2 regions of the Paenibacillus sp. FSL W8-0439 genome follow, and region 1 is predicted to be linked to the other one. Evidence: riboswitches for the same ligand, from Rfam matches in the RefSeq annotation. Region 1 holds a riboswitch; the other holds the start of a gene.
What was found. Region 1 has a riboswitch for ZMP and ZTP ahead of MKX36_RS04420 (bifunctional 5,10-methylenetetrahydrofolate dehydrogenase/5,10-methenyltetrahydrofolate cyclohydrolase). Riboswitches for the same ligand answer to the same signal wherever they lie in the genome.
Positions count from the first base shown of each region.

Region 2: another riboswitch for ZMP and ZTP. It lies ahead of MKX36_RS22980 (TIGR01440 family protein); the one in region 1 lies ahead of MKX36_RS04420 (bifunctional 5,10-methylenetetrahydrofolate dehydrogenase/5,10-methenyltetrahydrofolate cyclohydrolase).

Region 1 covers NZ_JBBPAK010000001.1:977,374-988,920, reverse strand. Annotated here, with positions in the region: gene MKX36_RS04455 (methionine ABC transporter ATP-binding protein) at 1-414, opposite strand, end outside; gene MKX36_RS04450 (Gfo/Idh/MocA family protein) at 747-1,748, opposite strand; gene MKX36_RS04445 (deoxynucleoside kinase) at 1,940-2,581, opposite strand; gene MKX36_RS04440 (deoxynucleoside kinase) at 2,581-3,201, opposite strand; gene MKX36_RS04435 (response regulator transcription factor) at 3,369-3,968, opposite strand; gene MKX36_RS04430 (sensor histidine kinase) at 3,965-5,098, opposite strand; gene MKX36_RS04425 (fatty acid desaturase) at 5,159-6,220, opposite strand; ZMP/ZTP riboswitch at 6,433-6,516, shown strand; gene MKX36_RS04420 (bifunctional 5,10-methylenetetrahydrofolate dehydrogenase/5,10-methenyltetrahydrofolate cyclohydrolase) at 6,630-7,496, shown strand; gene MKX36_RS04415 (cyclodeaminase/cyclohydrolase family protein) at 7,493-8,131, shown strand; gene MKX36_RS04410 (stalk domain-containing protein) at 8,351-9,853, shown strand; gene MKX36_RS04405 (ABC transporter substrate-binding protein) at 9,972-10,964, opposite strand; gene MKX36_RS04400 (winged helix-turn-helix transcriptional regulator) at 11,169-11,547, opposite strand, start outside.
Region 2 covers NZ_JBBPAK010000001.1:5,343,535-5,355,081, forward strand. Annotated here, with positions in the region: gene MKX36_RS22955 (ABC transporter ATP-binding protein) at 1-189, opposite strand, end outside; gene MKX36_RS22960 (ABC transporter substrate-binding protein) at 371-1,636, opposite strand; gene MKX36_RS22965 (carbohydrate ABC transporter permease) at 1,652-2,488, opposite strand; gene MKX36_RS22970 (carbohydrate ABC transporter permease) at 2,488-3,369, opposite strand; gene glyA (serine hydroxymethyltransferase) at 3,548-4,798, opposite strand; gene MKX36_RS22980 (TIGR01440 family protein) at 4,920-5,507, opposite strand; ZMP/ZTP riboswitch at 5,715-5,796, opposite strand; gene MKX36_RS22985 (low molecular weight protein arginine phosphatase) at 5,875-6,459, opposite strand; gene MKX36_RS22990 (manganese efflux pump MntP) at 6,545-7,105, opposite strand; gene MKX36_RS22995 (L-threonylcarbamoyladenylate synthase) at 7,249-8,532, opposite strand; gene spoIIR (stage II sporulation protein R) at 8,711-9,403, opposite strand; gene MKX36_RS23005 (FtsW/RodA/SpoVE family cell cycle protein) at 9,619-10,812, opposite strand; gene prmC (peptide chain release factor N(5)-glutamine methyltransferase) at 10,888-11,547, opposite strand, start outside.

The DNA of each region.
Region 1 (11,547 bases):
TGGATAGGAATCCGCTTTGTCCTCCAATCCAACAAATTGTAGCATTTCCTTAACACGGACATCGATCTGAGCCTTAGGCAGTTTAGCCAGTTTTAGCGGATAAGCCAAATTCCCGTACACAGTACGAGAGTTAAACAGATTAAAGGTTTGGAATACCATCCCGATCCGCCTTCTTAAATTCCTCAGCTCCTTGGGACGTATCTGGGTAATATCCTGATCATTAACGACAATCCGTCCCTCTGAGGGACGCTCCAGTAGATTGACAAGCCTCAGCAGCGTACTTTTGCCCGCACCACTAAAGCCAATCACGCCGAAAATTTCTCCCTTTCCAACCGATAGCGATACCTCTTCCAGTGCACTTACCTTGCGATTGGGTAAGGAAAATATTTTGCTAACTTGCTCAAACTTTATCAAACCGCTTCCCCCTTGCGCCTACAATTGATGTATTCCTCCATTTCATTTAGTAATCCGGTTGATTTAATCGGATTTAAAACTTAAAAAAAAACTCCCTAATCTTCGTGGACAAAAATGGGATAATTTAACTGATATTGATCATGTATTGTTAACACCTTAAGACATGAAAGAGAATCTGTCAATAAAAAAAGAATACAATCTGCTTACTCTCGTCATCACCATGGATTACCTTTTTAGACCTACAAAGCCAAATAAGGCTAACCGTATATTTGCAAAGTTATGCAAAATCGGCAGCCTTTTGTGCATTGTTAATCTTGATTATGCGCCACAGACTAATGTGCAGAAGTATTTTTCAAATCCGCTTCATAACGAAGGCCAAATTGTTGTCTTGCCTCCTCCATCACTTCAGCGACTGCCAGTGAACACTCCAAAGAGTTAATAGAACTGTTGCGTTCCCCACTCTTGATCAGATCCATAAATTCCTGAATTTCATAATACATGGGCTCACGCGTCTGAGCCTTGGTCAAATCCTCAATCGTGCCGTCCCGATAATGAATTTTCACCTCATAGGGCTGGCTGATTTTGTCAATCACCATCGTTCCATACTCACCCTGAATTTCGGCAGGCAAATAGGAATCTGTAATTTTGGAATGCATGACGATCGCATCCATATCCGGATACTTCATTACAATGCTGCCCTCGCCGTCGACACCAGAGGATAACAGCACACCCACCGCTCGGATCTCATCCGGTTTGCCAAACAATGCCACCATCGGATACAAACAATACACTCCCAGATCCATCAAGGAACCATTTGAAAAAGCCGGATTAAAGGCATTCAGCACCTTACCCTGCTTAAAAGCATCAAAGCGTGAAGAGTATTGACAGTAACTTGCAAAATAACGCCGAACCCGGCCTATTTTATACATATGATCCTTTATAATTTTAAAGTTGGGCATAAGCGTGGATTTAACAGCCTCCATCAACAGAACATCGTTGTTGCGCGCGGCTTCGATCATGCTCTGCACCTCTGCTGCATTAGAAGCAAAAGGCTTCTCACACAGCACATGCTTTCCATGGTTCATACATAAGATCGCTTGCTCTGCATGTAAGGAATTAGGACTGGCAATGTATACGGCATCCACCTGATCACTTGCAGCCATTTGCGCCAGATCTGTAAAAACCTCCGGCTGGCTGCTATATTTATCAGCAAAGGCTTGGCCTTTCTCCTCTGTTCGTGAGTACACCGCAGTCAGGGAAAATTCGTCTGTCTCTATCGCAGCTTGAATAAATCTTTCCGTTATCCAGTTCGTTCCAACGATACCAAAACGCATCACAGTATCCCATCCTTTCCCGTGAGTCATTACAATTAATATATGTTCCTATTCTCGCATTCCAGCCAAGACTTGTCCACTATACCGCTTGTCATCCCCCATGCTTCCACATATTAAAAAAGACTGCGGTCTATCAGCTTAATTTATACTGATTGTACCACAGTCCTTGTATGCTTTTTGGGGTTATATCTCTACTTTGTGGAGATTACCTTGCCCACTTCTGTCAAAATGGCATCCATGGAGGCAGGGTCGTGTACATCGTACTCATCAATGTTTAGACGCAGTACAGGACAGGCATCAAATTCGTTGATCCAATTGGAATATCTGCGATGCATTTGCTCCCAATAGGATCGCTCGGTCTGGATTTCCATTTCGCGGCCGCGTTCTTCGATCCGACTCAGTATGGAGGGCAAGCTGCCTTCCAGATAGATCAGCACATCAGGGTGCGGAAAGAACGGGGTCATGACCATCGCCTCAAACAGGCTAGTATATGTTTCATAATCGGTAGGGTTCATTGTTCCCTGATCAGCATGCATTTTCGCAAAAATACCCGTATCCTCATAAATGGAACGATCCTGCACAAAACCTCCACCAGACAAGAAAATGTTCTTTTGCTCCTTGAAGCGTTCCGCGAGAAAATAGATTTGCAGATGAAAGCTCCATCGTTCGAAGTCGTGATAAAACTTCTCCAGATACGGATTATGATCGACTTGCTCTAACGAGGTTTTAAAACCAAGACGACTGGCCAAAGCACCTGTTAACGTGGATTTACCTACACCTACCGTACCCGCTACCGTAATCAGGGCATTTGCAGGAATGTTGTAATTATTCACTATATGAGCTCCTTTACATCGGAAACAATTTGTTCAAATTGTGCCTGGTTTTCTACAAAATCAATTTCATTCCCGTTCACGGTTAATATACGTGGAGCAGGTGACTGTTCGGCGAGAAACTGAATGCCTTTATCATAATCCGTAATCAATTGCTCCAGATAGGCAGGGTCCATCTCCTGTTCAAAGGAGCGTCCGCGCTTACGGATTCTGCTCAGCAACGTATCCAAATCTGCTCTAATATAAACGATAATGTCCGGCTTAGGCATATCATCGGTGAGCAAATGATAGATTTGGCGATATTTTTCGAGTTTTATACCTTTAAGTGTACGTTCAGCAAAAATCAGATTTTTATAGATATGGTAATCTGAAATCACAGGCTGAGCTTTCTCGATATATTGCAGGCCAGTATCCTCTAGCTGCTTATACCGATTGCAGAGAAAGAACATTTCCAGCTGAAAGCTCCACTCATCTATATTTTGATAGAATTTATCGAGAAACGGGTTTTCCTCGACAATCTCTTTGATCATCGGCAAATGTAGCTCGGTTGAAAGCATCGAAGCCAACGTCGTCTTGCCGGCTCCAATCGGCCCTTCAACGGCTATAAACGGGGCTTGTTTCATGCGGTTCTGCTCCTCCTTGTACTCCAGGTCCATCCTGTGGACAACTATCCTATTGTATCACAAGGAAGTACGCTAGAGGCATAGCAAATCTATGGATAAAACAAAAAAACAGAGCAGCTATGTTTGGATTCATAGCGCCCTGTCCTGCTTAATATTTTGTCTGTCTCTCATTTAAACCAACCTTTTTCATTAAAACGTGTAATGGCCTCAATCCGGTTGCTGACACCCAGCTTATCGAGAATGACTGAAATATAATTCCGCACTGTCCCTGTTGTTAAATACAGTTCACCAGCAATTTCTTTGGTGTTCTTTCCGTCAGCAATAAGCGCCAAAACGGTCTTTTCACGCTCAGTCAGCGGGTTGACCTCGGCATAAGCATCATCAACCAGTTCTGGAGCGTAAATACGTCGACCTGCCATAATACTGCGAATGGAGGAAGCCAGTTCTTCACTGGGACTATCCTTGAGTAAATAACCGTGTGTGCCCGCCTTAATCGCTCGTTCAAAATACCCGGGGCGAGCAAACGTTGTTAAAATAAGCACCTTGCAATTCAAGCCTTTGAGTTCCTCTGCCGCATCCAATCCGCTCTTGATCGGCATTTCGATGTCCATAATGCATATGTCTGGCTGATGCAGCTTCACCAGTTCTATAGCTTCTTCCCCGTTGCTTGCTTTTCCGACTACTTTCATGTCTTCTTCCAAGTCCAACAGGGAGGCTAGAGCACCCAGCAGCATACGCTGGTCTTCTGCGATGACGATTCGAATCATGGCCCCACCTCCTCATTCGGCTTTTCAGTGATGTTAGGCACTTTAATGACCAGGGTCGTTCCCTGATCTGAACGCAGTTCCATACATCCGTTCACGAATTCGAGCCTTTCCTTCATGCCTTGCAGACCATGTCCCCGAAAGACTGCATTTTCTCCCATAATACCAACTCCATTATCCTGAATCCGCAGGGTCAATTCCTTACGAGACGGCTCAATGGTGATGGAGCAAGCGGTAGCTCCACTGTGTTTCACTACATTGGTTACGGCTTCCTTCATACACATACTCAGCACATTTTCATTCATTAATGACGTATGCTCCAGCTTCGGGTCGCCCTCCAAGGTCAGTTCGATGTGAGCAGCCTTTAAAATTTGCCGAATACGCAGCAGTTCATCCTCTAGTCTCATGCCGCGCATTTGAGTAACCATTTCTCGTACTTCTTTTAACGCACTTCTCGCCGTAAGACGAACATCGTTAATTTCGGCATGAGCCCGTTCCGGGTACTGGTCCAGCAGCTTGCCCGCCAAATCGCTCTTCAGTCCAATGAGTGACAGCTTCTGACCCAAGGTATCGTGCAGGTCACGCGCGATTCTTTGCCGTTCCTCCAACTTAATCAATTCCGATATTTTTTTATTGGCATCCTCCAATTGGACCTGAAGCCGATCACTTTTGTTGCGATTAAAGTTCGTAATCGGCAGGAGAATCACACCAATCAGATTGAGCAGGATAAAAGGAATCTGCTTAATAAAAACGGGATTCTGTGAAACAAACCCGTAATTAATTAATCCAATCGTAATCACCATTAAAATAATATACAGCGTCGTAAATGCAGCCTTACTTTTCATATTACCAATCAGATAAGCGATAAATATGGAAAAGTACATATAGCTAAATAGCAGCGTCATCGTAATCGATATAGCAATCTGCACACTGGTCCAAAAGTATATGAGCCAGCCTTGAGAGACAAAAGCCAGTACATAACAAGCAAAAAACACCAAAATAATAGCAGTTCCCAGAATAATATGACTTGTAGATGAAGAGCTAAAATAATAAAAGGGCAGGATATAAAAGACAACCCACACATAAGGGCTAAGTCCCGTATTTCTTTGGAAAATCTGATACCACTTTTGCATCCTGCCACCCTTTTCTACTTTAGATACCCCTTATTTTATCATACCAATTTCCGTACAACGTTATTTTCGTTCCGTGCCTACAACAGGCGTAGGGATGGGCTTTGAAGTGCCAACACGTTTGCTAAGCAGCGGCTTTACTTGTTTAAAGGTCAGAAAGGTCTTGGTACTTTCATCCCATAGTCGGAACTTCAAAGATTCCAGACTGCTACTCACCGTAATCGTGGTCGCCTTTTGCAGCAACGGTGTCGCTTCATGCGCTTTCTCCAAATTGTAATTTGGTACTTTCGGGCTCAAGTGGTGAACATGATGAAAACCAATATTACCTGTAATCCATTGCAATACTTTAGGAAGCTTGTAGTAAGAACTGCCCTCGACGGCCGCATTAATATAACTCCACTCTTCATCATGCTCAAAATACGAATCCTCAAACTGGTGTTGCACATAGAACAGCCAGATTCCCAACATACCAGAGACAAAAAAGATAGGCGTCTGTACCAGAAGGAATGCCTGCCAGCCAATAGCCCAGCACAACAGTGCATACAATGCAACAATGGATATATTCGTCACATAGGTGTTTATTTTTTCCTTACGTTTGGCTGTCTTGACATTAAACCGATAGGAAATCAAAAAAGTATAGATTGGACCTAGGCCGAACATAACCCAAGGATTTCGATATATACGATAGGCCAGCCGTGTCCATGTGGAAGCTGCTGTGTACTCTTCTACCGTGAGCACCCACATATCACCTGTGCCTCTTTTATCCAGATTACTGCTGGTTGCATGGTGGATCGCGTGACTATTTTTCCATTGGTGATAAGGGCAGAGCGTAATAATACCTGTAATCGTTCCCACAATATCGTTCAGCTTGCGACTTTTGAAAAAAGATTGATGACCACAATCGTGAAAAATAATAAACGTCCGTACCACAAACCCTGCCGCAATAATGGTAATGGGAAGCGTCAGCCAGTAAGAAACCGCTAGGCTAAGATAAGCGGCATACCACAATAGGATCAGCGGTCCCAAGGTATTGAACAGTTGCAGAACGCTGGATTTCGTGTTTATTTTCTCGTAGGGAGCCATATTTTTTTTCAATTGAGCTAACGGGAGTTGTGTCATACCCATTATGATCCTCCTTTAAAATGCAGCCCATACCTTAATCCTGTCAGGCGTACATGTTGATCTAAGCTCAGTATAAAGAGACCGCTGTATCTGCTGTAGTCATAAACGTCAGTTCAGGCATATGACATTTGTCATATAGACAACTAACCAAACCTGTTTGGCAAATGTTCACGGGTTTCTTTTCTACTGTTATTTTGTTAAAATATAAGATATATAACGCTGTATGTGACTGGCGAAGTCAGTGGAATGAACCACGAGGGAGCATACAATCAAGCGTACCGTTCGCCTGGGAGAAGTATTTGCAGAGGATTCGTCTGTCTTGACGACCTTGTGCAAATACTTTTTTTCGTTTTCGAAGACCATGACACCCTGTTGATTCCATTATGCGATAAATTCAGAGGAGGCTCGGACTATGGCTATTATCATGAAATCCAAAGAAGCAGCTGAGCAAGTGTATGCAACGATCCGTTCCCAAGTAGAGCAAATGAAACAGCAAGGACACCGTCCCCATCTGGCAACCCTGTTGATAGAGGGTGATCCGGCATCTGCATACTATGCACGGACCAAGCAAAAAATAGCAGAGAAGCTGGGCATCTCATTTCATCTCCATACTTTTAATCGTCATGTAAGCGAAGCCGAACTTCTGCACGTGATCGGTACCCTAAATGATGCATCCCATGTACATGGCATTATGCTGGAACTCCCGCTTCCGCAACATCTTTCTGCCTCCGTTATTAAACAATCCATCGCCCCCTACAAGGATATTGATGGAATTACGCCTGATAACAAGCTGGCTACCGTTACGGGTGACGCAGGGCTATACCCCGCTACACCTCAAGCCTGTATTGAACTGCTCAAGCATTACGGCCACTCCTTGGCAGGCAAAAATGTCACGCTCGTCGGCATCGGACAGACGGTGGGACTTCCCCTTTTCCACATGCTGCAAAGAGAAAATGCCACCGTCACCGCCTGTCATGCAGGTACGCGTGATATTGCAGAGCATCTGAGCCATGCAGACATTGCCTTCGTCGCAGTCGGATGTCCTGATGTGATTACGCAGGATATGGTTCATCCAGGTCTGATTCTCGTGGATGCAGGAATTAATGAGACGCTGGAGGGTAAAATTGTGGGGGACGCTGCTCAGGACGTTGTAGAAAAGGTACATGCCATTTCTCCCGTTCCCGGCGGTGTAGGCACCTTAACGACCGCAATTTTGTACAAAAACTTGCTCAAAGCGATACATCTGCAACATTACTCCAGAGAGGTGGTTTATTCATGAGTGAACTGTCGTGGAACCAGTCCATCGGACATTTTCTGAAAGAAGCTGCAAGTGCAGCGCCTACCCCTGGTGGAGGAAGTGTATCCGCGCTGGCTGCGGCACTAGGCGCAGCGATGACCTCCATGACCGCCAACCTTTCACAAGGAGGAAAATACACGCAATTCAGTGAACAAATGGTGCAAGTCATTAGCAGTATGGAAAGATTGTCTACGCATTGTGAGGAACTGATGGCCGCAGACATCCAATCCTTTGAACAGTACATGACCGCGCTGCGTTTGCCCAAAGAAACAGACGAAGAAAAGCGCTATCGTACCCATTCCTTACAAACAGCTGTGATTGCTGCCATTGAAGTACCTATGCGCCTGCTGGAAGTATGCCGGGACGGACTATCACAAGCCTACAATATTGTGGAAATATCCAATAAAAATGTGATCTCTGATCTGGGCATCGGTGCGATTTTGTTTGAAGCAGCGGCTCAATCCGCCCTGCTCACCATTGATATTAACCTTGCCTCGCTAAAAGACTTGGATGTCAAACAATCCTACGAAGCCAAAACAGCCACACTCCTCCGTGAAATCGGACAAATTAAAGAGCAAACCTTGTTGACCGTACGCAGTCGAATCGCAAGTAGTTAGCTCATACTACGCACTAGCTGTGCTAACCCATATATTCTACCTACTTGCTAACAGAAATAACCTCCAAATCCATCTCTATTCGTTGGGTTTGGAGGTTATTTTATTGCAATTCATTATATTTGGAAAACTTTTCTATACTTTCTTCGTCTATGGATTAGGGATATTCTTTAAGATTACTTTTTCTCTTATACACATTGATCAAGAAATGAGGAAAATCGTATGAAAAGACGTGGTCTATTACTCAGTATAATTACGTTATTACTGATCAGTCCCAGGGTGTGGGCGGCCGGAAATGATTCTACATCGCATATTCGCTCCTATGATTCCGGAAGTCTGATCCAATCCGATGGAAGCTTGTGGCTGTGGGGCTATAATCAATCCGTACCGACTCGTGTAGAGGGTAAGCCAAACGTAATAAAAACATTCTCTAATATCATCAACGAAGGTGATCTGCTATTTACCTTGCAAGACCACTCTGCTTGGTATGTGCCTAGAAACAACATTTCTGAATCTGTGAAGTTTGTTCCTCTGGAAGGACTACAGAACCTCGCTGCTGTAAGTAGTTTGAATGATCATGTACTCGCTCTGACCAACGAAGGCAGCATATTTCTCGCTGATCAACTCGAAGATAAAAATACCTTTAGTCCTTTTCAAATTCTGTCTGGCATCGACGAGGTTGCCGATATAGTCAGTTACTATGAAGAAAGACCGGATTATGAGGAACGCTGGATATTTCTTAAGAAAGACGGCAGTGTATGGAAAAACACAACAGCCTTACAGGGCTTCGAACCTATTTCACCATTAAAAGACATTAAGGCAATTGCTAAAAATATAGCCTTAAAAAAGGATGGTACCGTGTGGACGTGGCCCAAAGAATTTGATAAAAATGCAGCTCCGTCCGAAACGCTAGCCGTATCACAAATTCAAGCCTTATCGGGCATCAAGACAATCAAGGCTAATAGGTATTCCAATCTCGCCATTGATCAGCAAGGTCGGCTATGGTTCTGGGGGGCTACAGTTACAGGTGCCTTAGACAATACGACCTATCACAACACTAATATCCCTGTACTGCTAACAGGAGTAAAGGACGTTAAAGACGCCTTTTTCGTTGAGCGCTCCCTTCTTGCTCTAACCACTGCTGGTAATGTATATGTTGCATCTCTAGATGGCGAAAAATTATCCTCCAATGTCCCTTTTACATTACTTGCTCAAAATATTCAAAGCATCAAGGCAGGCCCACGGCACGTCATCATGCAAAAGGCAAACGACGCACTGTGGGGCTGGGGTGTTAACAAACACGCGCAACTCGGCATAGGCGATTATGAATTTCTTTATAATACGCCAGTTCCTGTACAAAAGCCGATTCTCGTCCGTCTCAACAGTACACCTGTCCCTCTAAGCAACGGTGTGATTACCCGCAATGGGCAGGCGTTTATTCCCTTGCGTTCTGTTTTTAACCAACTGGGGGCCGACATCACTTATGATTTCAACAGCAAAATAGCGAAAATGAATCAGTCCAAGGCGGGAGACCATCCCGTCTCTCTAGAAATTAATTTTAAAACCAGCCAAACAAAAGTGAACGGTAAATCTGTAGAACTCACTAATCCGCCCTTCATGGTGAACGGTATTGGTTATCTTCCACTGAGGCTCATCAGCGAGACACTGGGAGCCAAGGTAGATTGGCTACAAAAAGAAGATACTATCGTAATTACGACGAAATAATATATAAAAGACCAGTCCAAACATGATTTATGTTGGACTGGTCTTTTATTGCTATATACTGCGTGTAGTATGCAGCTTCCTATCTGCCTTCGACATTTCGTTACAACACAAAATCCACCTATTTTTTAGCTTTATTCTCTTTCTCTCTTTCAACCAGCATATCCACAATCATATCAATCTGTCCGGTAATAGCGATCGGATCATAGCGATAGTACGTATCAAAATCATTAAAGAACACTCTATTATTCTTCACCGCAGGCAGATTGCCCCACACAGCGGACGATTTCAGTTGCTTAAGCGCGGTTCCCTTTTTGTCTGGATCATAGGTTGTCAGGAACATGTAATCTGCGTCATACTGCGGCAGTACCTCCATTGAAAGCTGTACGGTTTGTTCCTTGGAATTAGCTGTCTTCTTCGGCATGTTCAGTTTGAGCGCATTGTATACGGCTTGTCCGCCTCGTCCCGCATTGTCACCAAAGATCCAAAGTGCGTTCTTGTCCGTCAGCTCATACAACCCGAAAGTTGCCTTTTCGTCAATAACACCTTTCAGACGAGCGCGGCCTTCAGCAGCCTTTTTGTCAAAGGCGGCAATAAATTGCTCAGCCTTCTCCTTTTCCCCAGTGATATCGCCGAACAGCTTGACCGTATCATAGATATTAGTCGTGGTGCCGAACGGAATGTACAGGGTAGGTGCAATTTTAGACAAAGCTTCATAATTCGTATCCTTCATAACCACGATCAGATCGGGTTTGAGTTCCAGCGTCTTTTCCAAATTGGTAGGATCACCCACCTCTTTGGTTCCTTTTTCCTTTAGCAAATCAGTCAGAAAAGGATTTTGAAACGCAGTCGGCTCCACACCCACCACGTTAGCACCAACAGACAGCAGTTCTCCGCCGTAAAAATCCGTTACAATACGCTGTGGCTTAGCGGGAATCTCAATATCCCCTTTAACCGTTTTAAAGCTTCTCGTCTCTCCAGTAGAAGCCGATTCTTGCTTATCTCCTGAAGTTGAAGCGGTATTACCTTCAGTGTTATTTCCGCCGCATGCGCTGATAAATACAGCCAATACAAGCATCAAAGTAGCCAGCATAAATATCGATTTTTTCCTCAACCTATTAGCCCCCTATGTAATATGGTAATAGCCTTATACCATTATGATAATGATTATCAATATCGTAAGAAATATATCAAGCGTCATCCTTGCTGTCAACTGCAAAGCGAACTTTTTATTATTTCACTTTTAAAATAAAAAGACCTGCCAAAATGATGGCCAGGTCTTTTGGATGCGGCTGCTTCTTAAACCTACAAATTGGGGCTAGGTTGCTGAAGGGCTGCTTTCCGGTGATCGCTGTTTTGTTTTATATTCTTCTCCCCAATCCTTCATCAGATTAATAATCGGGATGAGTGTTTCTCCAAACTCGGTGAGAGAGTATTCAACCTTAGGCGGAACCTGCTGGTAGACTTCACGATGAACGACACCGTCCTCTTCCAGCTCGCGCAATTGGAGTGTCAGCATACGCTGGGTAATTCCCGGGCAGATCCGCCGAAAATCACTAAATCGCTTAGTCCCATACATGAGATGGTATAAAATAATCCCTTTCCACTTGCCCCCAATCACATCCAACGTGTACTCAACAGGACACGCCTGATCATTCCCAGCGGTACATTCACCAAAACCGCCTTTCCGATTGCGC
Region 2 (11,547 bases), 4.4 Mb from region 1:
TAGTTCATTTAGGTTTTGATCGTATAAGGAAGTAAGAATTTTTGCCCATAATAAAGGCTGAGCAAGACTTAATATAACTGAAGCTATGATCACACCTAAATTCACTAAAAATTGTACTTTATAAGGACGGATTAACATCCACATACGTCCTAGTAATTTTAGCGTTATCGGATGTTTAATATAATCCATAAACTAGCCCCTCGCCTTGTGACTTTCAAATCTCTTAACATATAATAATACAATTCATTCCATATTAATGTGATCATTCTCTCAAATGAATATTTTTTTGAATAAAAGCAATTTATATACAATAATATGCAAATGAAAAAGCTTATCCGATAAATGAATCGGAAAGCTCTTTCATCTATGCTTATCTATACTTCAGATTGTCCCACGCTCCCTGAAATTGCTGAAGCATTTCGTCCTTCGTAATAACGCCTGCGATATAGGCTTGTATACTACTGCTTAAATCCTGATTTAGCCCCTTTGGAAAGCGCTGGAAGTTCCAGCTCCATATCTTGCCTTCCTTCACGTGTCGAGATATTTCCGCACCCAAATCACCTGTGGTCTCGTCACTAGACGTGATACTTTTGAAGGCAGGAACGAACTTAAACTCCTTGGTAATATAATGCTTGCCTGTTTCTGATGTGACCAGCCAGTTGAGAAATTCCTTTGCCTCCTGCTTCACAGGCGAGTTTTTGTTGACAACCCAGTTCGAGGCCACTCCCACAGCCAGTTTGTCTCCAGTAGAAGAATTATTGTCTATAGGCGTAGGAAGAATACCCAAATCCAAGTTAGGATTAATTCCATCTATTTGCGGCTGCGTCCAGTTCCCCTGGTGCATCATAGCGGCCTTGCCTGTTGAAAACAGTGTCACTTGTGTATTGTAGTCCGTTGTGAGCGGATTGGGGTTTCCATATTTTAAAGTCAGGTCAAGCAACTTCACCCACTGATCGAACACGGGGTTACCAGGAATGCGAGCAGTTCCTTGGTTTAAATCCGCAACATAACTTTCCGGGTTCGGCTGTCTGGCAAAGGGGATATTGATAAAATGGTTTCCCAGAACCCACCACTCTGCATAGCCGTTAGCAAAAGGGATAATCCCTGCTGCTTTCAGTCGCTTGGCTGCTTCCTCCAATTCATCTAACGTCTGAGGCAATTTGGTTATACCCGCTTTTTTGAACAAATCCTTATTATAAACAAAACCAAATCCCTCCAGGTTCATAGGCTGTCCATAAATCTTACCGTTAACCGTCATCGGCTTACGGGCGAAATCGTCCAGGTCCTTCACCCATGGCTGATCCGACAAATCCTCCAGATACTCAAACCACGTATCACGATCCTGGTAACCCTCATTCGTGAAAATGTCCGGTTGGTCGCCTGAGGCGAATTTAGCCTTCAACGAAGCACCGTAGTCCGTACCCCCACCGACAGATTGAATATCCAGCTTGATACCAGGGTGCGTTCTTTCATACTCAGCCTTCAGTTTGTTCAACGGTTCCGAAATCTCCACTTTGAATTGATAAATGTGTATCGTTTTGGTCCCACTCTGTTGAGCCTTTGTATTACCACAACCTGCAAGCATACACGTAAGCAGCAACATCAGGGAGATGACAAGCAGCACTGTCTTTTTCATCCGATAACCCTCCCATCAGCCTTTAACCGCTCCGGCCGCAATGCCAGAAACGATATATTTTTGCATCACCAGAAAAAACACAACGATCGGCGTGATTCCGAGCACCAGTGCGGGCAACGCCAAGTCCCATTGCTTGGTATATTGACCAAACAGCATATAGGTCGCAATCGGAATCGTACGCAGCTCAGGATCATTTAAAATGAGCGAAGGCAGCAGATAATCATTCCAGATCCATAACGTATTCAAAATAAGTACGGTCACGAACATAGGGAGCAACAGTGGACAAACGATGCGAAAGAACACCCCGTAACGAGAGGAACCATCTACTCTCGCCGCTTGCTCAACCTCAATAGGCACCGTTTTAATAAAACCATGAAACAGAAAAACTGATAAAGGCGCTCCAAAACCCAGATAGCACAAAATCAGTCCTGGTATGCTGTTGTTCAGGCTCAATACGTTGGACACTTCCATAAGCGGCAACATAATCGATTGAAAAGGTACGACCATCGCAGCCACAAGCAGCCCGAACAGGAACCGATTAAAAAGAGTATCATGCCGAACCATTTGGTAGGCGGCCATCGAGCTGATCAGCAGCAAAAGCGCATTGCTGACGATGGTGACGATCAGTGAATTCCCCAGTGCTGTGGGAAAGTTTATTTTATTCCAGGCGTTAGCATAGTTTTCAAAACGGAAGGTTGTCGGCCACGAAGCGGAATGAGCCAAAATGTCTCCAAAAGATTTAACCGAGTTCACGAGCAAAAAATAGAACGGAATTAGAAAGATCAACCCAATCACAATAAGCAATATTTCAGCTACCCATGTGCTCAAACGATAGTTCGATGTTTTTTCCATTACATTTCGACCTCCTTTTTCTTCGTGAGGCGCACCTGAATGCTGGTAATGATCGCAACGACCACGAAGAAAATCATAGCCTTAGCAGTTCCCAATCCAAGTCGATTATTTGTAAACGCTTCATTATATATGTCCAACGCTACAGACTCTGTCGCCTTGAATGGTCCACCCTTTGTCAAAGCCAAATTCAGCTCAAATACTTTAAAGGACCAGGATATCGCCAAGAACAAGCAGACGGTCACTGCTGGCATAATAAGCGGCACCACGATATGACGCAAAACCTGTCTTCGGCTCGCACCATCAATTTGGGCTGATTCAATAAGAGCATGCGGGACATTATTTAGAGAGGATATGTAAATAACCATGAGATAACCTGCGTATTGCCAAACAAACACAATGACAGTTCCCCAAAATGCAGTCGGCCCATCACCTAACCACGGCAGTTTGAAAAAAGAAAGCCCTGTGGCCTCTCCCACCGCCGAAAAGCCGCGTACAAATATAAATTGCCAGATGAAGCCGAGCAGCAAGCCGCCGATCATATTAGGCATAAAAAATACAGTTCGCAGTGCATTGCGGGTACGCAACGGCTTTGTAAGCGCATAGGCCAGGAAAAAGCCCACCAGGTTAGTTAGAATGACACCACATACGGTAAAGCGGACCGTAAACCAAAATGCATTACGGAAGTCCGGATCATCTTTAAAAATATGAATGTAATTCCCTAGTCCGAGCCATCGGACATGTTCAGATACGCCATCCCAGTTCGTCATGGAATAATACAGCCCCAACAGGAACGGAATGACCATAATTAAGACGAAAAACAACGCCATCGGTCCTACAAATATGAGCTGCTGCAATAATTGCGCGGATTTTCTTTGGCTCAATGCAATCACTCCTTTGTCGTAGATCATGAAGGAAAATGCGCATAAATCCTTACTTTAATCGCTTATTACCCAAAAACGTAAGTTTCGAGTCGTCTGGAATCAAAAAAAGGCTGTTCTCCCTTCGCTAACGAAAGGAAAACAGCCTTATCATATAAAGATTAAAAGGAATGGCGATGAATTAGTATTGTGTTCCTGGATAGATCGGGAACTTGTCTGTCAACTCGCCCACCGCTTGGCTTGCTTTGGACAATACAGTATCATCTTTTGGATTTTTAAGAGTATCAGCAATAATTTTACCAATTTTAACCATAGCTTCTTCATCCATACCACGAGAAGTTGCAGCAGGTGTACCAATACGAATGCCGCTGGTAACGAACGGACTCGTTGGATCGAAAGGAATGGCATTTTTGTTGACCGTGATACCCACGGAATCCAATACATGCTCCGCTTCTTTACCTGTAATATTCAAATTGCGAGTATCCAACAGCATCAGGTGATTATCCGTACCACCGGATACAATGTTGATTCCCTCTTCCAGCAGTGTTTCAGCCAGCACCTGTGCGTTGCGAACTACGTTTTGCGCATAGGTTTTGAATGATGGCTGGAGCGCTTCACCCAGAGCAACTGCTTTGGACGCGATCACGTGCATCAGTGGTCCTCCTTGAGTACCAGGGAAGATAGCTTTATCAATCGCTTGCGCCCACGCTTTGCGAGTCAGAATTAGCCCCCCACGCGGACCACGCAGCGTTTTGTGTGTCGTTGTTGTCACAAATTGGGCATGAGGAACTGGACTAGGGTGAATCCCTGCTGCCACGAGACCTGCGATATGTGCCATATCCACCATGAATAAAGCACCTACATCATTAGCAATGGAAGCAAAGGCTTCAAAATCGATAGTACGCGGATATGCACTTGCACCAGCTACGATCAGACGAGGGCGGTGCTTGAAGGCTGCTTTGCGCACTTCATCGTAGTCGATGCGGAAGTTGTCTTCACGTACACCGTAAGCAGCAAAGTTATACAACAAACCGGAGGCATTAACCGGGCTTCCGTGTGTTAAGTGGCCGCCATGCGCCAGATTCATACCCAGTACAGTATCTCCAGGTTGAAGAGCTGCCAGATATACCGCCATGTTAGCCTGCGCTCCAGAGTGAGGCTGCACGTTCGCATGCTCGGCGCCAAATAGTTCTTTCGCACGGTCACGTGCAATATCTTCGACGATATCTACATGCTCACAGCCACCATAGTAGCGTTTGTTCGGATAACCTTCAGCATATTTATTGGTAAGCACGGAGCCCATGGCTTCCATTACTGCTTCACTGACGATATTCTCAGATGCGATCAGCTCGATATTGTGGCGTTGCCGTTTCAGTTCAAGCCCCATTGCTTCCATCACTGCCGGGTCACTTTTACGCAGATGTTCCATCATGATTGATTACTCCCTCTCCATGGTCAAATTGTTGGGTATACAAGCAAATGCCTGCTCCTCTGTTGGGTACCTCATCATCAATGCAAAAAAGATCAGTACAAACATGCCGACATGCCAAATGCTAATCGCAGTTTCCGCCGGCTTCTTGTTCCAGACTGTACACTGCCCGTTGTCCGCCAATAAGTGGAGGACGAGTGAACGCAGCCGTCACACGTGCTTCACCAATCCAGCGAAGGCTTGGGCGAAACGGAACGGCAATCGGGCGCAAATGCATGCCAATCAGCGTTTCGCCGATGTCTATCCCGGCATGAGCCTGCACATTCGCCGCCAGACACGCATCGTCCATAGAGCGATAGGCAACAGTAGCCATAGAGCCCCCTGCTGTACGAACAGGAACAGCCGCAACCTCCATCAGGCCTAATCGCTCCAGTAAAGAACGTTCAACGACCAGTGCTCGGTTCAAGTGCTCACAGCATTGAAACGCCACATCAAAGCCATACTCTCTGCGAACGGATTCTACTCCAGACAACACTTGCTGAGCCACATCCAGCGCTCCTGCTGTGCCGATCCGACTTCCAGCCACTTCACTCGTGCTTGCGCCAATAACCAGCAGGCGACCAGCTTTAAGACTGGCCACTTCTGCAATTTCCCGCACGACAGAAGCGGTCTGTGCTTCGAGTGAAATCTCATGATCCAATTGTTCTACCATTGGAACCTCCTTTGGTTGAACAGCCTCTCAGAGACTAGGCATGGTCCCATGCCCCAAGTTCAACACACTCTCTCCTGATCACAATCTGACTATATTATAGCCGATGTTTCAGATTTCGAGCAGAAAAAATGGAAGAACAAGAAGGCAACAGAAGATCTGCTGTAGCTCGTATACGAAAAAAGAGCAGTCCACACCTATGTGGAATTGCTCTTTTGCCCAGGCGACCGGCCGTATATCCGATGCTCCATCGTGGTTAATCCCACTTTTGTCGCCAGTTACATCGGATTCTCATTTTTCCACCTTATCTTAACGGATTAACTGTCGAAAATCAACAGATTCCGTACAAAATAGAGGAATGGTACCGACTTTATTCGGAAGATCCCTTTAGCTTGTCCAGCAACTTATGCAAAGCTACACGGATTTCCGCAGCTGTGACATCGTAGTCCTCCCGCGAACCGCCAAACGGATCTGAGATATCGAAGCCCGGAATCCGTTGATGTAATTCAATCATTCGCTCACGTTCCTGCGCTGATAGCTCTTGTCCAAGTGAAGCCATCAACTGCTGTGAAGCATACAAGCCGTCTAATTCCTGTACGTCCTTCAGCACTGCGTCACGGTCCTCCACATATTCCTTCAGCGTAAATACTTTGCCCGCCGTTTGTGGAAACCGTTGAATGACATGCTGTTTATGTCCTTGCGTCAAGGTTAAGATCAGATGTGCCCACTCGGCAAGTCCGTCGCTTAAAGGGGTTGAAGTGATCTGGTCGGATATATCGTGATCACGTAGAACCGCCTCTGCATGCCGGGATATCGACGCCCCGTCCATCGCAGCTACTCCAGCGGAACGCACTTCCAGTTCCAGTCCATGCTCAGCAGCCAACTTACGCAGCATCCCCTCAGCCATTGGACTGCGACAGGTGTTCCCTGTGCATACAAATAAGATATTCTTCAACGTCTTCACCCCCCGTATGTTGAAAAAATATATAAACAGAGGATTACTCAAATCCTGTATTTATTTTACACTGTCTACGTTAAAATCAAAACATAAACATAAAGCCGAATGCCAGCAAAACGGCACCGCCCACCGCTTCTCCATAATCCCCCAGATTGCGGCTGACCTTGCGCCCCAGTAACAGCCCCAGCATCGCCATCGCTCCCCCGCAAAAACCAAAGGCCAGAACAGTCAGCACCAGGTCACTCTGGAACATCCCCAGGGACACTCCCACAGAAAATGAGTCAATGCTCACCCCAAGTGCAAATAGCAAAAGACCCAAAGGCGACCGATGATCCAATACGTGTACGCCGTCTCCCTTGAAGGAATTGTACACCATATGCCCGCCCAAAAGGATGAGTAATCCCCCTGCGAAATAGGTCGTCACATGGCCTAATAAAGAACTCATATAATGGCCTGTGAACATTCCCAGCAACGGCATCAGGATGTGAAAAAAACCAATCACAATGCTGATGCGCAGCACGTCTCGCAGGCGTATCCCCTTCATACCGATCCCTACGCCCAGCGACAGCGCATCCATCCCTAGCGCTACCGCCATGATCAGAATCGTTACAACCTGCCCAGCATCGGCAGAGGCTGCCAGCATACTCCATCCCTCCATTATCCGTCTGTTCTTGTACACGTTATGCGGACAAGGGGCAAATCAGTACAAGCAGGTACTGAAAATACCCAAAACAGAGACGAGGAGAGAGGAGGAATTAAAATAAGAGACTCCATTCTTTACAGAAGCTACAATCGGATAATTCGATGACCTGCCGCTTTAAGCAGTCGATTCATGACGGCGTCTCCCAATCCCTTCGGCGGGCAGGCTTCCGCCAAAATGTAGGTGACGCCGTCTTCATCGCAGCGTCGGAGCACGCCATATAGACGCTGCGCTGCCTCATGAAGCGCGTCCAGCTTGCCCAGCGTGTAGACCCGTTCTCCGGCGTAGCCGGCGGCATGGTCGTCGAACGCGAGCACCGCCGTGCGCTCCCCGCGCGCGGCAGCCTCCGCCAGCGCGTCGCGAATCCAGCCCGTAACTTCAACAGGCGACGGGCCTTGTACCACGCTCAAGCGGCCTCGCGGCGCGTAGTGCGTATACTTCATGCCCGGCGAGCGTGGCGCCAGGCTGTCGACATCCTGCCCCGGTGTGGCAGCCAACGCCGGGTCCAATACGACGGCGCGAGCAACCGCAGCGAGCTGTTCAGCCGTCACGCCGCCAGGGCGCAGAATGGTGACGGTTCCGTCGTCACCCACTTGCACTACCGTGGACTCCAGTCCCACCCCCGTGGGACCTCCGTCCAAAATACCGCCGATGCGACCCTCCAGGTCCTCCAGCACATGCTGTGCTAGAGTCGGACTGGGTCTTCCCGAGCGGTTGGCGCTTGGTGCAGCCAGCGGACAACCGGCTTCCGTGATCAAGCGCAGCGCGATCGGATGATCCGGCATGCGCACACCGACCGTGTCCAAGCCTGCTGTCACACGCGATGACAGTGCCTGCGGCACTACCGGCAATACGAGGGTCAGCGGTCCTGGCCAAAATGCATTCATCAGCGCTCGGGCTGTATCGTTAATTTCCACTACCATACCTTTTAATTGAGCAGCATCGGAAATATGTACAATGAGCGGGTTATCGGAAGGACGACCTTTGGCAGCAAATACCGCCTCCACCGCTTTAGTGCTGCGTGCATCGGCCCCCAGTCCGTACACGGTTTCCGTAGGGAAGGCTACCGTCTCTCCAGCCTGGAGAAGTACGGCGGCCTCGCGTATGCCCTTTTCCGCTGCGATCAGAGCCTGTCCAGCTGAAAGTTCATCAGAACCATCCCCGTCAGTGTTGTTCACAGAATCAACTGAATCCACTTTTTCCACCTCAAAAGACGAGATAGCAGATACAGTCGTGCTCTCTACAGGAACCAGACATCTCACATCCCACCAGTGTGTATGAGAAGGCTGTAACGCCTGCTCCTGCTCTGCTATCTCTTTTTTCACAAAACCTACGTGCAAGTCGTGCATTTTATTCACTTTATCACTCATATCAGATCATCCCATATCTTATTGTCATACAGGCCATTTCATGGCCCTGATCCCCAAAACCTACTTTAACAAATCAGTTCGATTTGGCTCTGCCCTCTGTATATCTATCGTAAGTTCCATTATAACATATGGGGAAACTTACACTCTTGTTCTCTTTTCCATAGCGCTGACGAAACATTTAGGCAAACAAACCACTCACCCAGTTCCACAGCCCCGTAAGGGCATCCCACAGGAAAAAACGTACTTCCGGCTCCTTGTCAGCGGCGTTCGTTCGATTGTCTTCATGACTTGTTTTTGCCGATACAGTTTGTGCTGCTGCTTCACCACTGCCTGCATCAATAAAGCACAACGGCGGGAACAGCACACACCACCAATTTTGCCCTTTCCCTTGCCCCAGTGTAACCCGAAGCGCCTCATAATTCCCTGCCGGGTAGACAAGACCACCGTACATTTTCGTCGGAAAAGGTACACTTGCCAGCTCCACCTGATGATCATACGCTATACCGCGAAGAGCCAGTTCTTCACCTACCAAGCGATCAATTTCAGGTAAATGTGCGTCAATCAACACTCTGGCTTGATTTAGGCTTTGTGGATTGTCCAGCTCACCCACCCACGCATTCATCTGCTGCACGATGGCATCCCGTATTTCGCGCTTAACCAACTGATCCTCTGGACGATCTGAATTAGCCAAAATGCGCAGTCGAATGGAATCGTGCGGAATTACCTTCAACCCTGTGGTGGCCACTTCAGACGCTAAAGTTCCTCTTGCCCCCGTGGTCATAGCTGCATCTGTTTTTTGACCCTCCCAAGACATCATTAATATTGAAATACAAAAGAGTATCATTGCAGCTTGCTTTATCCAACTTCTCATCTTCGTCCCCCCAAACCCAAACTCTATCATGTCTATCAGTCTGTCCGGTTTGGGAGAGTCTAAACCTATGAATCTCGTAAAATAATTCAGGCTATTGCAAGCTAGATCGTCACCTAGGAATATAAAAAAGCCCAGATTTCACAATCTGGACTCTTTTGTTGCACCGTTTCAACTCGTAAAAATAACTATTAATATTAAGCCACAACCCACCTGTACTAGGCTTTTTTCGCCTTCGTCAAGCTTACTCTGGAAGGCTGCGGCAGGTCATCCTCTAGCTCCTGACCATGCACCTTAATGCTCATAACTAAGCCAATACTAGCCATGTTAATAAGCAACGAGGTACCGCCATAGCTTATGAACGGGAGCGTAATCCCCGTAAGTGGCATAATGCCCAGAAACGCACCAATGTTCTCAAAAATCTGATATAGCAACATGGACACAATCCCGACAATAATATATGGTCCAGCTCGATCCCGGCATTCCAGCGAAATCAGGATCATTCGATGAATCAAAATAAAATATAGCAATAGCAGAATGGATGAGCCTACAAACCCAAACTCCTCTGCTACAACTACAAAAATAGAATCCGCATAGGTATAGGGAACACGTCCGGACTGTACCGAGGTTCCTTGCAAAAAGCCCTTGCCCATCATCCCGCCAGAAGCTATGGCCAGTTTGGCATTTTTCGTATGATAAGATGCCTTCGCAGTCGCTTCTTCTGGTACCAGCCAAGGGTCTAAACGCTCTACCCAGTGACTACGTCCAATGCCTTTCATAAAGGAATCAATCTCATCATGAAACGAAATATACGCTTTGATCCCGCCACCAACGGCGACTGCAAATACGATAAATCCGATTAGCGCATGGGATGCCTTCACATTACCAATCCATAGCATACCAATGACGATGACAATGTAACCGAGCGCATTACCCAAGTCATTTTGTGCCATGACCATGGCAAATGGGACAAAGCTCACCAGAGCAACTGGAAGGACATCCTGAATAAAATACAGCTTGCTCTTGCGCTTTTTAATCAGCATATACGCCAAAAAAATGATAAGGACCAGCTTGAATACCTCAGCAGGCTGGAGATTTAAGCCACCAATTTTCAAAAAGCCTTGGGAGTTATTAACCGTCCCGCCAAAAAAGCCGAGAATCAGCAGAAATATCCCGCCTCCATATACATACAAGGCTTTTTTAATGAATATCCGAAAATCAACTATCGCTAAACCCAAGATCGCTACAAAGCCCAATATATAATACCCGATCATCTTCTGGTAATCGTTGCCGTGCTCTGCCAAGTTCGTAGGACCCCTACCAGCACTGTATACCGTTATGATACTAATCGCCATGAGCAAAACCAGAATAAAAATAACCGGACCATCAATTTTTTTCAATTTCTGAAGCATGATTTCCCCCTGAGCCGTTTCTCGGTCATACTCCTCTTATTCTAAAGGAAAGACTCGCAAAAAGAAAATGCAGCATTACTCCAAGACGCCTAGGACATGTCGCTCGATCCCCGCAAGGTCAGGAATGATTAGAATGTTCTTCCAATGGCCTGCCTGTTCCAGCAGGTCAGCCACGTCTCTGGCCTGTCCCATCCCCAGCTCAAACCCGATTAGCCGGGGTGGGGCCTGAAGGAGCCCAAGCTGCTCCAGCATTGCCCGATACGGGCCAAGCCCGTCAGGACCGCCATCCAGCGCCATTCGCGGCTCATGGTCGCGCACCTCTGGCTGCAAGCCAGCGATGTCAGCAGCCGGGATATATGGCGGGTTGGACACGAGGATGTCCACCGCTGTTCCCGCAAACGGCACCAGTAGATCGCCCTCGCGGAATTCTACGGCTGCGCCGTTTGCGGCGGCGTTCTGGGACGCCATTTCAAGCGCAGCAGCAGAAATATCCCCCGCTGCTACGTGCCAGCGCGGCCGCTCAGCCGCCAGCGTCACGGCAATCGCGCCGCTACCCGTGCCAATGTCGAGCGCGTGCAGAGCACCGCTCGACCACAGCCGGTCGCCGTGCTGGAGTATCGCCTCGACGAGCAGCTCTGTCTCGGGGCGCGGAATCAGCACCGACGGTGAAACCGCGAACGGGCGTCCATAAAATTCCTGCCGTCCGATAATATACTGCGCCGGTTCACCCGCAGC